DNA from 3 places in the Isoptericola sp. 178 genome. Region 3 is predicted to be linked to each of the others. Evidence: riboswitches for the same ligand, from Rfam matches in the RefSeq annotation. Region 3 holds a riboswitch; each other region holds the start of a gene.
What was found. Region 3 has a riboswitch for cyclic di-AMP ahead of Q6349_RS05210 (C40 family peptidase). Riboswitches for the same ligand answer to the same signal wherever they lie in the genome.
Positions count from the first base shown of each region.

Region 1: another riboswitch for cyclic di-AMP. It lies ahead of Q6349_RS15205 (D-alanyl-D-alanine carboxypeptidase family protein); the one in region 3 lies ahead of Q6349_RS05210 (C40 family peptidase).
Region 2: another riboswitch for cyclic di-AMP. It lies ahead of Q6349_RS02755 (C40 family peptidase); the one in region 3 lies ahead of Q6349_RS05210 (C40 family peptidase).

Region 1 is NZ_JAUQYN010000006.1:35,642-40,345, reverse strand. It holds gene Q6349_RS15215 (acyl-CoA dehydrogenase family protein) at 1-606, opposite strand, end outside; gene Q6349_RS15210 (ketopantoate reductase family protein) at 679-1,629, opposite strand; cyclic di-AMP (ydaO/yuaA leader) riboswitch at 1,770-1,936, shown strand; gene Q6349_RS15205 (D-alanyl-D-alanine carboxypeptidase family protein) at 1,956-2,897, shown strand; gene gtfA (sucrose phosphorylase) at 2,910-4,442, opposite strand; gene Q6349_RS15195 (maleylpyruvate isomerase family mycothiol-dependent enzyme) at 4,645-4,704, shown strand, end outside.
Region 2 is NZ_JAUQYN010000001.1:583,842-588,545, reverse strand. It holds gene clpB (ATP-dependent chaperone ClpB) at 1-983, shown strand, start outside; gene Q6349_RS02755 (C40 family peptidase) at 1,066-2,409, opposite strand; cyclic di-AMP (ydaO/yuaA leader) riboswitch at 2,414-2,557, opposite strand; gene Q6349_RS02750 (septum formation family protein) at 2,852-3,544, opposite strand; gene Q6349_RS02745 (anaerobic ribonucleoside-triphosphate reductase activating protein) at 3,591-4,301, opposite strand; gene Q6349_RS02740 (ribonucleoside triphosphate reductase) at 4,291-4,704, opposite strand, start outside.
Region 3 is NZ_JAUQYN010000002.1:127,274-131,977, forward strand. It holds gene Q6349_RS05195 (MFS transporter) at 1-963, shown strand, start outside; gene serC (phosphoserine transaminase) at 1,006-2,133, opposite strand; gene Q6349_RS05205 (metal-dependent transcriptional regulator) at 2,173-2,874, shown strand; cyclic di-AMP (ydaO/yuaA leader) riboswitch at 3,010-3,173, shown strand; gene Q6349_RS05210 (C40 family peptidase) at 3,176-3,973, shown strand; cyclic di-AMP (ydaO/yuaA leader) riboswitch at 4,237-4,401, shown strand; gene Q6349_RS05215 (C40 family peptidase) at 4,404-4,704, shown strand, end outside.

The DNA of each region.
Region 1 (4,704 bases), on a different contig from region 3:
CATGCCGACGAGCACGCCGGGTTTGTCCCCGGGAGCGGCCGGCGTGCCGTCGTACCCGGACGACAGCAGGCGCGGTTCCCAGACGGCGGCGAGCTCCGGCGCGTGCCGCAGGGAGGGCACGGCCGCGTGCGTCATCGAGACGGGGCACGCATGGCCGGGCTCGACCTGCGAGAACAGCGAGAAGACGGCGCCCCGCACGACGTTCGCCCCGGGCCCCGGCTCCGCCCAGGCGCCCGTGTGCGCCCCGCGCTCGACGGCGGCGGCGAGCACCTCGTGGTAGGCGGGGTCGTACTCGACCTCGTCGAGGCGGCGGCCACGCCGGTCGTGGGTGTGCAGCACCGGCTCGTGGATGTTCGCCCGCTCGGCCGCGTGCTGGAACGCCGCGGTCCCGACGTGCGCCCCGGCCTCGACCAGTCGCTCCTCGCCCCAGTCGCCGCCGAACGCGTGCACCGCCTCGCGCAGCACCGGGAAGTCCAGGTACTCGTTGACGTCGACGCGTTCCGGCGGCTGGTTCACGACCTGGTGGGTGGTGCGGGGTGCCGGCTGACGCTGCGCGGGGTCCGGCGTCGCGACGTCCGGGGTCGTGGCGGGCGGACTCGCGGTCATGGGATCCTCCGTCGTCGTCGACCTCGTCCTCGAGGGGCCGGCTCCAGGATGTCCCCCCGGGGCACCTGCTCGCTACCCAGTGGCGCCGGCTCCCGTCGAGGCGCCCGGTGACGAGGTCGAGGACCGGCCGAGCTCGGTCACCAGCCGCCGGGTGAGGGGTGCGGGGACCTCGTGCCGGTCGGCGGCCCGCAGCACGGCCCCGCCGATGGCGTCGAGCTCCAGGGGCCGCCCGGCCTCGGCGTCACGCTGCATGGACGAGCGCGCCTCGGGCGGGAACGTGTCGTAGAAGCGCAGGGCCGTCTGGCTGGTGTCGGGACCGCCGCCGGCCTGGCCGATCGCGGCGACCTCCGCGACGAGCGCCGCGAGGGTGTCGCGACGCTCGGTCCGGAGCGTCCCGATCGGCTCCCCGTGGTAGGTCGTCAGCAGGGCGAAGGGCGCGAGGAGCCCGAGCTTGCCCCACAGCATCGCCCCCTCGTCGTCGCGGACCAGCGTGGTGACCCCCGCGTCCCGCAGGATCGTCGCCGCGGCCTCGAGCCGCTCGGGGGGCGCCGTGCTGCTGGCCAGGTCCACCTCGACGAAGGGACTGCCGTGCACGATCCGCCCGGGAGCGGTCCGGGTGGACTCGACGCGGATGACACCGGCGGCGACGGACGCCGGCGCGAACCGCTCGCGCAGGGTGGCGACGTGCTCGACCCCGTTGAGCAGCGGCACGACGAGCCCGGCGGCGACGTGCTCAGCAGGGACCCGCTCCAGGGCTTCGGGCAGCGACGGGTGCTTGACGGCGACCAGGCACAGGTCGACCGGTTCGCGCAGCTCGGTGTCCGCCTCGACCTCGGCCGAGAAGTCCCCGAAGAAGCCGCTGGTGACGCGGAGGCCGTCGGAACGGAGGGTCGACGCCGTCTCGGGGCCGGCCAGGACGATCACACGATGGCCCGCCCGGGCGGCCAGCGCTCCCACCAGCCCGCCGACGCCCCCCGGGCCCAGCACGGCGATCGTCGAACGACGTGACGTCCGTTCCGGCATCGTCCACCTTCTTCCTGCGAATCGGGTCAGAGGTTGGTCAACGTAGCGCACCCGTGATCTACCCGTGACAACTCGCGGCGGGAGGGATAGTGTCCAGGCAGCTCACACCCCAGGTGAGATGTCCGAGGCGGGCGCCGAGCCCTGTCACCGCCCCGGAGCCGGACGACACGAACGACAGGGACGGGGGACCCACTCTCGGGCACCACGGTGCCCTCGGGGTGAAGCCGTGCAGGGACGCCCTGCCGGCCGGGTCAGTCTCCGACCCGAACCCGACAGCTAACCCCGCAGGCGCCAGGAGAATGTTCGATGCGACCCCGCACCGCCCGATGAGGCACACGCGCGACCTGCCCGCGCTCCCCGAGGCGACCGCACGACCCGCACCCACGAGGGCACGTGCCAAGGGACGACACACCGCGAGCCACGCGGCTCGACGCCGCCGCACTGGCCCGACCTGGTCCTCGCTCGCGCCCACGAGCTGGCCGCTGAGCATCGGCCTGGGCCTCGCCGTCACGATGGCGACCACGACCGGCATGGCCGTGGCCTCCAACACGACCGAGCTGCCGCGCGCCACGAGCCCGGAGGCCGCGCCCTCCGGCGTCCGCGCCCCGGGTGACGCCGCCGCCGACCTCGCGGCCGTGACGAGCGCCGCGAAGCAGGCCGCCCTGCTCGCCGACCGTGGCCAGGCCGCCTCCCGGAACGCCGACCGGGCCGCGCCGACGACGTCCCGCGCGGCCGGTGGCTCGGTCGGCGGCACCGTCGTGCCGGCGGACGCCACGATGTCCGCGGAGAAGGTCGCCCTGTCCGTCGAGGCGGCGCCCGAGCCCCCGCCGCCGCCGCTGCCCGGCTGCGACGGCTACGCCAGCGGCACCGGGTCCAACGGGTACATCCCCGAGAGCGAGATGTGCACCCTGTGGGACGGCACGACGCGGATCCGCGCCGACGCCGGCGTCGCCCTCGCCCGGCTCAACCTGGCCTACCGCGTGGTCTTCGGCGAGAACATGTGCATCACCGACGGTTACCGGAGCTACTCGTCGCAGGTCGCGACCAAGGAGGCCAAGGGGTACCTGGCCGCCACGCCCGGCACCTCGAACCACGGGTGGGGTCTGGCCGTGGACCTCTGCCCGGAGACGTACTCCGGCAGCCGCTACGACTGGCTCCGCGCGAACGCGCCGGCCTACGGCTGGGACAACCCCGACTGGGCGATCTACGACAAGTACGAGCCGTGGCACTGGGAGTACACGGACGCCGTCACCGAGATGGGCGGCTGAGACCGGACGATCTCAAGGCCCCACCGGGCCGCCGAGGTCGTCCGGGGTGAAGGCAGCGAGGTCGACCGACGCCTCGCCCCGCCCACCGGAGGACCAGGTCAGGGTCCCGGCGCCGCTGGCCAGGTCGACCTCGAGGACGGCGACGGCGTCGGGCACCTCGACGCCGCGGCGCTCCATGCTCAGCACCGCGCCGTGGAGCGTCGCGTCGACGTCGCCGTCGAACGCCGGGAACGTGTTGCGGAACCGGCACAGGGCCAGCATCCGCCGCACCACCGGCGTCTCGAGCGCGGCGTCGATCTCCTCCGCCGTGTAGTGGTGGCGGTTGATGTCCCGCCCCACGCCCGTACGCTGCAGGAGCTCGACGTCGTTCTCTCCCGCCAGCAGGCCGACGTAGTAGACCTGCGGGATGCCGGGCGTGAAGAGCTGGAGCGCTCGCGCGGCGAGATAGCGCGCGTCGTCGCGGCCGAGCGCGTCGTAGAAGGTCGAGTTCACCTGGTACAGGTCGAGGTTCGACGCCGCGGCACCCGTCGCCGCGGCCGACGCACCGCCGGTCCGCTCGTGGATCCCCTCCACGAGGGCGTCGATCTGGGCCGGGTCCAGCAGGCCGGGGCGATCCGGCTCCCCCGGTTCGACGGTCTGGTCGGGGCCGACGTCGATGACCCCGATCCCGTCGTGGGTGTCGAGCACCGTGACGGCGTTGCGGGGACGTTCACGCAGCCAGTCGAGCAGCGCCGTGCCGTCGCCGGTGTACAGCGCGTGCAGCACGAGCGGAGGCAGCGCGAAGTCGTAGACGAGGTCCACCTCCCGCGCGATCTCGATCTGACGCCGGTAGTAGGAGTGCACCTCGACCAGGACGTCCACACCCCGCTCCCGCGCCCGTGCCGCGAAGTCCGCGATGAAGGCGAAGGTCTCGGGCGTCATGAAGCACGTGCTGCCCGGCGTCTTGACCGCGTACCCGACGGCGTCGAGGCGCACCTGGCGCACCCCGGCCGCCGCGACCGTGTCGAGGATCGAGGTGAGGTAGTCCTGGCCGAGCTCGGAGCTCAGGTCGATGTCGATCTGCTGGGGCGTGAACGTCGTCCACACGTAGCGCAGCGCGTCCCCGAGCCGCAGCGCCGTGAACGGCAGCCCGGGCCGGGGCCGGTAGATGCGGGCCAGCTCCTCCTCCCGTGCGCCGTCCGGGAAGACCGACGACATCGTGAGGAACATCGGTGCCCACGGCGAGGCGTCGCCGTGGGCGACGACGTCGCGGAACGCCGCGGAGTCGGCGGAGACGTGGTTGACGATGAGGTCGACCATCACGTCGTGGGTGCGGGACAGGTCACGCACGTCGTCCCATGTCCCCAGGCGCGGGTCGACGGCCGTGTGGTCGACGGGGTCGAAGCCGGCGTCCGCGCCGTCGAAGGGCGTGTAGAACGGCAGGACGTGCACGCCCCCGAACGACTCGGCGACCTCGTCGCGGCGCAGGAAGCGCGCCAGTCCCCGCAGGTCGCCGCCGAGCCGGTCGGCGTAGGCGATGAGCTGGACCTGGTCCTGCGTGCCCATGGATCCTCACCCTCCGTCGGGTCGGTCGGCATGCCTCTCGCCCGCCATGATGCGCCACCGTCGACGACCACGCCCACGCGGCGCACCCGGTGCGGGGGCCGCGTCCGGGTACCGCGCCGGGAGGAGCACACCGGGAGATGTCCCAGGGGGACCGCGGGGGTTCACTCGCATGAACCCGGACATCACGAAACGAGGTCAGGACATGACGACCACCACCGAGATTCTCGACGACTTCCTCCTCGAGGCAGCGGACCTCCGCGGT
Region 2 (4,704 bases), on a different contig from region 3:
AGGTCGGGGCGGACGAGGTCGCCGAGGTCGTCTCGGCCTGGACCGGCATCCCCGCCGGCCGCATGCTCCAGGGGGAGACCGAGAAGCTCCTGCACATGGAGGACGTGCTCGGCGAGCGGCTCATCGGGCAGCAGGCGGCGGTGCGCTCCGTGTCCGACGCCGTGCGGCGCTCGCGGGCCGGGGTGGCGGACCCCGACCGGCCCACCGGGTCCTTCCTGTTCCTCGGGCCGACCGGTGTCGGCAAGACCGAGCTCGCCAAGTCCCTGGCCGAGTTCCTCTTCGACGACGAGCGCGCCATGGTGCGCATCGACATGTCCGAGTACTCCGAGAAGCACTCGGTGGCGCGGCTGGTCGGCGCACCCCCCGGGTACGTCGGCTACGAGGAGGGCGGGCAGCTCACCGAGGCCGTGCGCCGCCGGCCCTACTCCGTGGTGCTGCTCGACGAGGTGGAGAAGGCCCACCCCGAGGTCTTCGACATCCTGCTGCAGGTGCTCGACGACGGTCGCCTCACCGACGGCCAGGGCCGCACCGTCGACTTCCGCAACACCATCCTGGTGCTGACCTCGAACCTCGGCTCGCAGTTCCTCGTCGACCCGGTGATGGACCAGGAGGCCAAGCGCGAGAGCGTCATGACGGCGGTGCGCACGGCCTTCAAGCCCGAGTTCCTCAACCGGCTGGACGACGTGGTCCTCTTCGACGCGCTGTCCCTCGACGAGCTGGGACGGATCGTCGAGCTGCAGGTCGCGGCGCTCGCCCAGCGGCTGGCCGACCGGCGCATCACGCTCGACGTGACGCCGTCCGCCCGCCGGTGGCTGGCGGTCGAGGGGTACGACCCCGCCTACGGCGCCCGCCCGCTGCGGCGGCTCGTCCAGCGCGAGATCGGCGACCGGCTGGCCCGCCGGCTGCTGTCCGGCGAGACGGCCGACGGGGACACCGTCGTCGTCGACCGCGTCGAGGGTGCCGAGGGGCTCTCGCTGGCCTGATCGTCGCCGGGACGACGACGGCCCCGCCCTCCGTGCGGAAGGCGGGGCCGTCGGGCGCTCGCGGCGCCCGGACCGGTGCCGGTCAGATGCGGATGAACCGCGGGCTGCTCTGCCAGATCTGGCGCTTCACCACGCCGACGCCCGGACGGGCCGACTCGATGATCCGGCCGTTGCCGGCGTAGATCCCGATGTGCCCCGGCGAGTAGACCAGGTCGCCCTGCCGGGCGTTGCTGCGCGAGACGCGCGTGCCGAGGGAGGCCTGGGCCGACGACGAGCGCGGCAGGGTCTTGCCGATCGCCTTCTTGTACACGTAGGACGTGAACCCCGAGCAGTCGAACCCGGTGGCGGGCGACGTGCCGCCCCACGAGTACCGGTGCCCGATGTAGTTGTGGGCCACCCGGACGACCTTCTGGCCGCGGGTCATCTTCGGCTTGACGTGGACCTTCCGGTACTTGGTCGACTTCTTGAGTCCCTCGGCCCGGGCCGGCACCCCGACGACGCGGATCCTGTTCTTGCCCAGGTCGTACTTGCCGAGCCCCGGCCGGAACCGGACGACCCCGTACTTGTTGGTCTTCTTCACGGCGACCTTGTCGCCGGAGATGAACAGGCGCACCCGGCCCTGGACGGGCTCGCCCCACTTGCGCAGCTTCACCGTGTACTTCGGGCGGGTGTGCCACTTGCCCTTCGTGGCCGTGTGACGGCTCTTGGAGACGTACATGTTGGTCGTCGCCTTGGGCTTGATCCACACCCTGCGGTGCTTCGTCACCTGCTCCAACCCGGTGGAGGCGGCCGGCGCGACGACGACGCGGATGCCGTTGCGGCCGACGTCGTAGTGGGAGAACCCGGGGCGGAAGTGGATCGTGCCGTCCCCGTCGAGGCTCTTGACCGCGACCTTGGTGCCCTGGACGTAGAGCCGGACCCGGCCGGCGAACGCCTCGCCGTCCGCGGTCGCGCGGACCGTGTAGCGGGGGCGGGTGTGGCCCTGTCCCTTGCGGCCGGTGCTGCGGGACTTCGACACCGAGACGTCGGGCGTCGTGCTCACGACGACGGGCTCCTCGGTGGCGGTGCCGGTGTCCTCGGCGGCCGGTTCCTCGGTCGGCGTCGTGGTCGTCCCGTCCGTGGTGGTCGTCGGCTCGGGCGACGCGGTGTCCTCGACGACGGGTTCCGGCGTCGGGGTCGCGGTGCCGTCGGAGACCGACGTGTCGGTCGCGTCCGTGGTGGTCGTGCCGGCCGAGGTGGTCTCGTCGGCGACGGTCTCGTCCGTGGTGGTCGTGAGCGCGTCGTCGGCGGCGGCCGATCCGGCGCCGGCGACCAGCGTGCCGCCGGCGAGGGCCGCCGTGAGCGTCATGGCGACGGCGGCGTGGCGTTTCCTGGGGGTGCGCACGGCACCCTGCGGGCGCGCAGCATCCAGCGAGGGTGTGGACATGGGGTACTCCTCCAGCCGGCGAGATGAGCTGTCGGGTTAGGCCGAGAAGTGGTGGCCTGCCGCCGATGGACGGCTTCACCCCGAGGGTGGCGCTGACGTCACCCGAAGAACCTGGGTCTCCCGCTGCTGCCGTCGGTGCTCCGGTGGGCCGTCCCGTCGGCAGCACTGGGCACCGGGCCGGTCGCCGCCCGGTCTCCGGGCGACGACAGGACGCTAGCCCCGAAACGGTCGGAGGTCACGGTCAGATAACGGTCACCTCCTGCGCCGATGGTGGAGGCGGTGTGAAGGGATCCGGCGGCGGGACGCTGTCCGACATGACGGACACGGCGCGCCGGAACCGTCGGAAACGGCCGTCGACCGAGGGCCGGGATCGGGCGATCGACCCATCCGGGGTGCCGGGGAGGTGAAGATCGGGCACCGATCCGATGACGTTCCCGGCCGCTCAGTCCAGGAGCGAGCCGGTCCGCGTGCCGTCCACGACGGCCACGCACAGCCCCGTGCGGTCCCCGGCGGCCCAGGACTCCTCGCTCGGCGCCCAGACCACCAGCTCGACCCGTGTGGAGTCGTCCGCGCGCGCCTGCGGGCCCAGGAGGTCCGGGGTGCAGCCCCGCGCGGTGCGGGCCGCCGCCTCGTCCGCGCCGGGCCAGACGGCGTCCGCCGACGCGTCGGTGCGCCCGACCACCTCGGCCGCGTGCGGCTCGCCGCACGGCACCACCTCGACGCGTCCCACGGCGCCGTCGGTCGGGGCCTCGGCGAGGCACGAGCCGAGGACGAGCTGCACGGCGTTGACGGTCTCCGGCGCGGTGACGTCGGCCGCGACGGGTTCCCACGCCTCCTCGCGCGTGCTCGTCGTCAGGTAGGAGGCCCCCACGGCGCCGCCGACCACGAGCAGGATCAGGGCGAGGACCGACAGCACCCAGATCCGGGCCCGGCGCCGCGCCGCGGCGCGCTCGGCCGGCGTGGGTCCGGGGACGCCCCAGCGGGCCCCGGGGTCCACCGGCCGGCGGTCCGACGCGCCCGTCGGTGCCGGGCCGGGGGAGGGACGGGCCGGACCCCGCGTCCCGTCCGGGGCGGGGCCGGACGCCTCCGGGCCGGGCGAGGCGAAGGAGAGGTCGTCCTCGGGGCGCTCGGTCATGGGAGCCAACCTACCGAGCCGGGCGCTCCTTCCGGGTCCGGGCGGTTCAGACCCCCACGCGGCGCTCGACGCCCGGCAGGTCGTCCTCGCGCAGCACGTCGGACAGCCGTCGGCGGTCCAGGCGGCGCACCCACCCGGCCCGTGCGCCGTCCGGTCGCGCCTCCTGCAGCACCCACCGGCGGACGCCGAGCGCGGTGAGGCGCGCGCCGATCGCCAGGACGTCCTCGCGGGTGTGCACGGTGGGGTCGACGGTGGTGCGGATCTCGTGGTCGACCCCGGACTCGACCACGAGCCGGGCCGACTCCCACGCCGCCCGCCCGGACGGTGCCGCTCCGGTGACGAGCTCGTACCGGTCCGGCACCGCCTTGATGTCCAGGCCGACCCAGTCCACCAGGGGCAGCACGCGGGCGAGCCGGGTCGGCCAGGGGCCGCCGGAGTGCACGCCGACCTCGAGCCCGAGGTCGCGGACGTCGCGGCAGGCGTCCGCCAGGCCGGGCTGGAGGGTGGGTTCACCGCCGGAGATCACCAGGCCGTCCAGGAGGCTGCGGCGCTTGCGCAGCAGCTCGAGGACCTCCGACCAGGTCGCACCGGGCCGCCGCCGGGGGTCGATCAGGGAGGGGTTGTGGCAGTAGGTGCACCGCCACGGGCATCCCTGGGTGAACGCGGTGGCGACCAGACGACCGGGCCGGTCGACCGTCGAGAACGGCACGAAGCCGGCGATGCGCAGCGGTGCCCGGGCCGGCGCGTCAGGCGACATCGACGGTCACCGCCGCGGGCTCCCGGGAGGCCGCGGGCTCCCGGAACGGCACGCGCTCGGCGTACTCGCCCTGCTTGCCGGTGTTGAAGGACGCCACGGGGCGGAAGTACCCCATCACCCGGGTCCACACCTCGGTCCCGGCGCCGCAGGTCGGGCAGGACCGCACGTCGCCCGCGAGGTAGCCGTGCGTGGCGCAGATCGAGAACGTCGGCGTCACCGTGAGGTAGGGCAGCCGGTGGTTCTCCAGGGCACGGCGCACGAGCAGGCGGCACGACTCGGCGCCGGACATCTGCTCGCCCAGGTAGAGGTGCAGCACCGTGCCGCCCGTGTAGCGCCGCTGCAGCTCGTCCTGGCGGGCGAGTGCCTCGAACGGGTCGTCGGTGAAGCCGACCGGGAGCTGGGT
Region 3 (4,704 bases):
GTCGCGACCGCCTTCGACAACCCCGTGCGCCAGGCCTTCGTCGCCGAGCTCGTGCCCCCGGAGCGGCTGTCCAACGCCGTCGGCCTCAACAGCGCGTCCTTCAACGCCGCCCGACTGGTCGGACCGGGCGCCGCCGGCCTGCTCATCGCCGCCGTCGGCTCCGGCTGGGTGTTCGTCATCAACGGCCTCACCTTCGCCGCCACGATCGCGGCCGTGGCGCTCATGCGCCCCGCCGCCATGTGGGTCAAGGACCGGGCACCGCGCGGCAAGGGGCAGATCCTCGAGGGCCTGCGGTACGTGCGGGGACGCTCCGACATCGTCGTGATCATGGTGGTCATGGCCGTCGTGTCCACCTTCGGCCTCAACTTCCAGCTCACCAGCGCGATGATGGCGCGGGTCGAGTTCGACCGCGGCGCCGGCGAGTTCGGGCTGCTCGGCTCCGTGCTGGCGATCGGGTCGCTGACCGGCGCGCTGCTCGCCGCCCGGCGCGAGCGCCCGCGGGTGCGGCTCGTCATCGGTGCGGCCTTCGCCTTCGCGGTCGCGACGGCGGTCAACGCCCTCATGCCGACCTACTGGCTCTACGTCGTCACGACCATCCCGGTCGGCCTGTCCGCGCTGACGATGATGACCGCGGCCAACTCCACCATCCAGACCTCGATCGACCCGGTGATGCGCGGGCGGGTCATGGCCCTCTACATGATGGTGTTCCTCGGCTCCACGCCGATCGGCTCACCCGTCGTCGGCTGGATCGGCGAGGCGTTCGGGCCGCGCTGGTCGATCCTCGTCGGGTCGATCACCACCCTCGCCGTGGCGCTCGCGGCCACCGTCTGGGCGATGCGGTCCTGGCGCGTCACGGTGCGCTACCGGCTGCTGCGCCGACCGCACCTCGAGGTCGTCTATCTCGACCCGCCGGTCCCGGCCGGGGACGAGCCGGTCCCGGCGGAGCAGGCCCGGCCGGCCTGACGTCGGGCGCGCCGGCCGCGCTCGCCGTCCCCGTCAGCCTCGTCAGCCGAGCCGGTCGACCACGTGGGTGATGCACTCCGTGAGCGCCGCGACGTCGTCCGGGTCCACCGCGGGGAACATGCCGACGCGCAGCTGGTTGCGGCCCAGCTTGCGGTAGGGGAAGACGTCGAGGATCCCGTGGTCGCGGAGCAGCCCGACGACGGCCCCCGCGTCGACCGACGGGTCCAGGTCGATCGTGCCCACCACCGGGGAGCGCTCCGCCGGGTCGGTGACGAAGGGTGTCGCCCACGGCGTCGCCGCCGCCCAGCCGTACAGGACCTGCGCCGAGCGCTCGCAGCGGCGCACGGACCAGTCCAGCCCGCCGTGCTCGAGCAGCCACTCGACCTGGTCGGCCAGCATGACCAGCGTCCCGACGGCGGGGGTGTTCAGCGTCTGGTCCTGGCGGGAGTTCTCCAGCGCCGTGGTCAGCGACAGGAACTCCGGCACCCAGCGGCCGTCGCCGGACGACTCCACCTCCCGGGCGCGCTCCACGGCCGCCGGGGAGCACAGCGCCAGCCACAGGCCGCCGTCGGCGGCGAAGGCCTTCTGCGGGCCGAAGTAGTAGACGTCGGTCTCGTGCAGGTCGACCGGCAGCGCGCCCGCACCCGAGGTCGCGTCGGTCAGCAGGAGCTGGTCGGGGCCGCCCGGGCGGCGCACGGGAGCGACCGCCCCGGTCGAGGTCTCGTTGTGCGGGGTGGCGTAGACGTCCACGGCGTCCGACGGCGTCAGGTGGGCCACCGTCCCGGGTGCGGCCTCGACCACCTCGGGGTCGTCGAGGAAGGGTGCCCGGGCGGTGGCGGCGGCGAACTTGGCCCCGAACTCCCCGAACACGGCATGCTGGGCCCGCCGTCGGACGAGGGACGCCGTGGCGACCTCCCAGAAGGCGGTCGACCCGCCGTTGCCGAGGGCCACCTCGTACCCCGCGGGCAGGTCGAACAACTCGGTCAGGCCCGTGCGCACCCGGTGCACCAGATCCTTGACCGGGGCCTGCCGGTGCGAGGTGCCCAGCACCGGGCGTGCCGGGTCGCCGGCCGCGACGAGGGCCTCGACCTGGCCCGTGCGCACCTTGGACGGGCCGGAGCCGAAGCGGCCGTCGGAGGGCAGCATCGACGCGGGGATCTGGAGGGTCATGCGAATAGACTAGGCCCGGGCCTCAAGACGGGAGCGGACGTGACGGACCTGATCGACACCACCGAGATGTACCTGAAGACGATCTACGAGCTGGGTGAGGAAGGCATCACGCCGCTGCGCGCCCGGATCGCGGAACGTCTGGGGCACTCGGGCCCGACCGTCTCCCAGACGGTCGCGCGGATGGAGCGGGACGGTCTGGTCGTCGTCACCGGTGACCGGCACCTCGAGCTGACCGCCGACGGTCAGGAGAAGGCCGTGCGGGTCATGCGCAAGCACCGTCTGGCCGAGCGTCTGCTCACCGACGTCATCAAGCTCGACTGGCCGCAGGTGCACAACGAGGCCTGCCGGTGGGAGCACGTCATGAGCGACCTCGTCGAGCGTCGGCTGGTGACCCTGCTCGACCACCCGCACCACGACCCGTACGGCAACCCGATCCCGGGGCTGTCGGAGCTGGGGGAGCAGTACGAGGAGCTGCCGTTCCTCGAAGGCGTGCAGTCCCTGCCGCTGTACCTGGAGTCCGGGGCCGACGCCTCCGCGACGGTCGTGCTGCGCCGCATCGCCGAGCCGGTCCAGGTCGACGACGAGTTCCTCCTGCGGCTGTCCGACGCGGGCCTCTTCCCGGGCGCGAGCATCGAGGTGGAGCGCGCCGGCGACGACTTCGTCGTCCGTCTGGTCGACGGTGACGGTGCCCTGGAGCTGCCGGAGGAGCTGGCCAAGCACCTCTTCGTCGCAGCCCGCTGAGATCTCGACGCGACGCGTCGGACGCGAGACGTGACCGGAGCGTGACATCGGCGGGGAGGTTCCGGTACGGTCAGACTCGCTCGCGCGGGTGTCTCGCGCGAGTACCGGGACGGGCGCCTAACCCTGTCACCGTCCTGGTTCCCACGGATGACCGCACGACAGGGGCGGGGGACCCACGATTCGGGCACCGGTGACGGTGTCCTCGGGGTGAAGTCCCACGGTTCGTACGGACCGCGGGGCCGGGTGTTTTCTCCCACCCGAACCCGACAGCTGACCTCGTAGGCGAACGGAGAGGTTGAACGTGACTGCTCGCAGCATGCGCGGTAAGCACCGCGCCGCACGCCGCCCCATGATGGCGGCCCCCTCCGCGGCCGCAGGCCGTCGGGCTGCTGTGGTGGCGACCGCCGGTGGTCTCCTGGTCTCCACGATCGGTGGCGCGAGCGCCGCCCACGCGGCGCCGGTGGACGCGGACGCGGCCAAGAAGCTGAGCACCGTGGACCTGGGTGCGCTGACCGACCAGGCGCGCCAGGCGCTCGAGGCGGCCCCGGTGGTCACCGTCGACGCCGAGGCCAAGGTCCAGGTCGAGCGCGTGACGCCCACGATCGTCGAGCGGGCGGACATCAAGGCCGCGCCGGAGCCCGAGCCGGAGCCCGTGCGCGAGGCGGCGCCGTCGCGCTCCTCCGAGCGCGAGTCGCTCTCGAGCTCGTCCTCCTCCTCCTCGACGACGACGTCCTCCTCGGCCACCACGGCCGTGCCGGACTCCGCCGTCGGGTCGACGATCGTCTCCATCGCCTCGCGCTACGTGGGCGTCCCGTACGTCTCCGGTGGCACCACGCCGTCCGGCTTCGACTGCTCCGGGTTCACCCAGTACGTGTACGCCCAGGCCGGTATCTCGCTGCCGCGGTCGTCCTCGGACCAGCGCTACGCCGGCAGCGTGGTCTCCCGCTCCGCCGCGCAGCCGGGCGACCTCATCTGGACCCCGGGCCACATCTCCATCTACGCGGGTGGCAACACGCAGATCGACGCCCCGCGTCCGGGCAAGACGATCCAGTTCCGGAACATCTGGCAGTCCAACCCGACCTTCATCCGAGTCGGCTGAGACGCCGGCACCTCGTGCCGAGGGCCCTGTCGCGCGCAGAGCGCGGCAGGGCCCTCTGTCGTGCCGCGAGGTGCTCCCGGGGGTCCCGGACGCCGGACACCCCTCGAGGGACTCAGCGGGGGGCGCAGTGCCCTCTGCGGGGCCCCTCGGACGTGTATCGCCGCAGATCGTGATCGAAACGTGACATCGGGGCGTGTATCAGATACCGTTCTCGCGTCCGGTGGAGCAGTCTGCCGGACCTCGACCGGACGCCGAGCCCTGCCGCCGGTCGGGAACCGAGACCCTAGGCAGGGGCGGGGGACCCACTCTCGGGCACCGGACACGGTGTCCTCGGGGTGAAGTCCCACGGTTCGTCCGAACCGTGGGGCCGGGTGATTTCTCCCACCCGAACCCGACAGCTGACTTCGTAGGCGGACAGGAGAGGGAAGACGTGAACGCACGCACCACGACGCGCGGTCGGCACCTGGCCGCCCGCCGCCCCATCACCGCACCATCTGCAGCCGCGAGCCGTCGTGCTGCCGTGATGGCCACCGCCGGCGGTCTGCTGGTCTCCACGATCGGTGGCGCCACCGCCGCGCACGCCGCGCCCGTGGACTCGGACGCGGCCAAGAAGCTGAGCACCGTGGACCTCGGTTCGCTGACCGACCAGGCCCGCGAGGCCCTGGAGTCCGCGCCCGTGGTCACCGTCGACTCCGGTGCCAAGGTCCAGGTCGAGCGCGTGACGCCGAAGA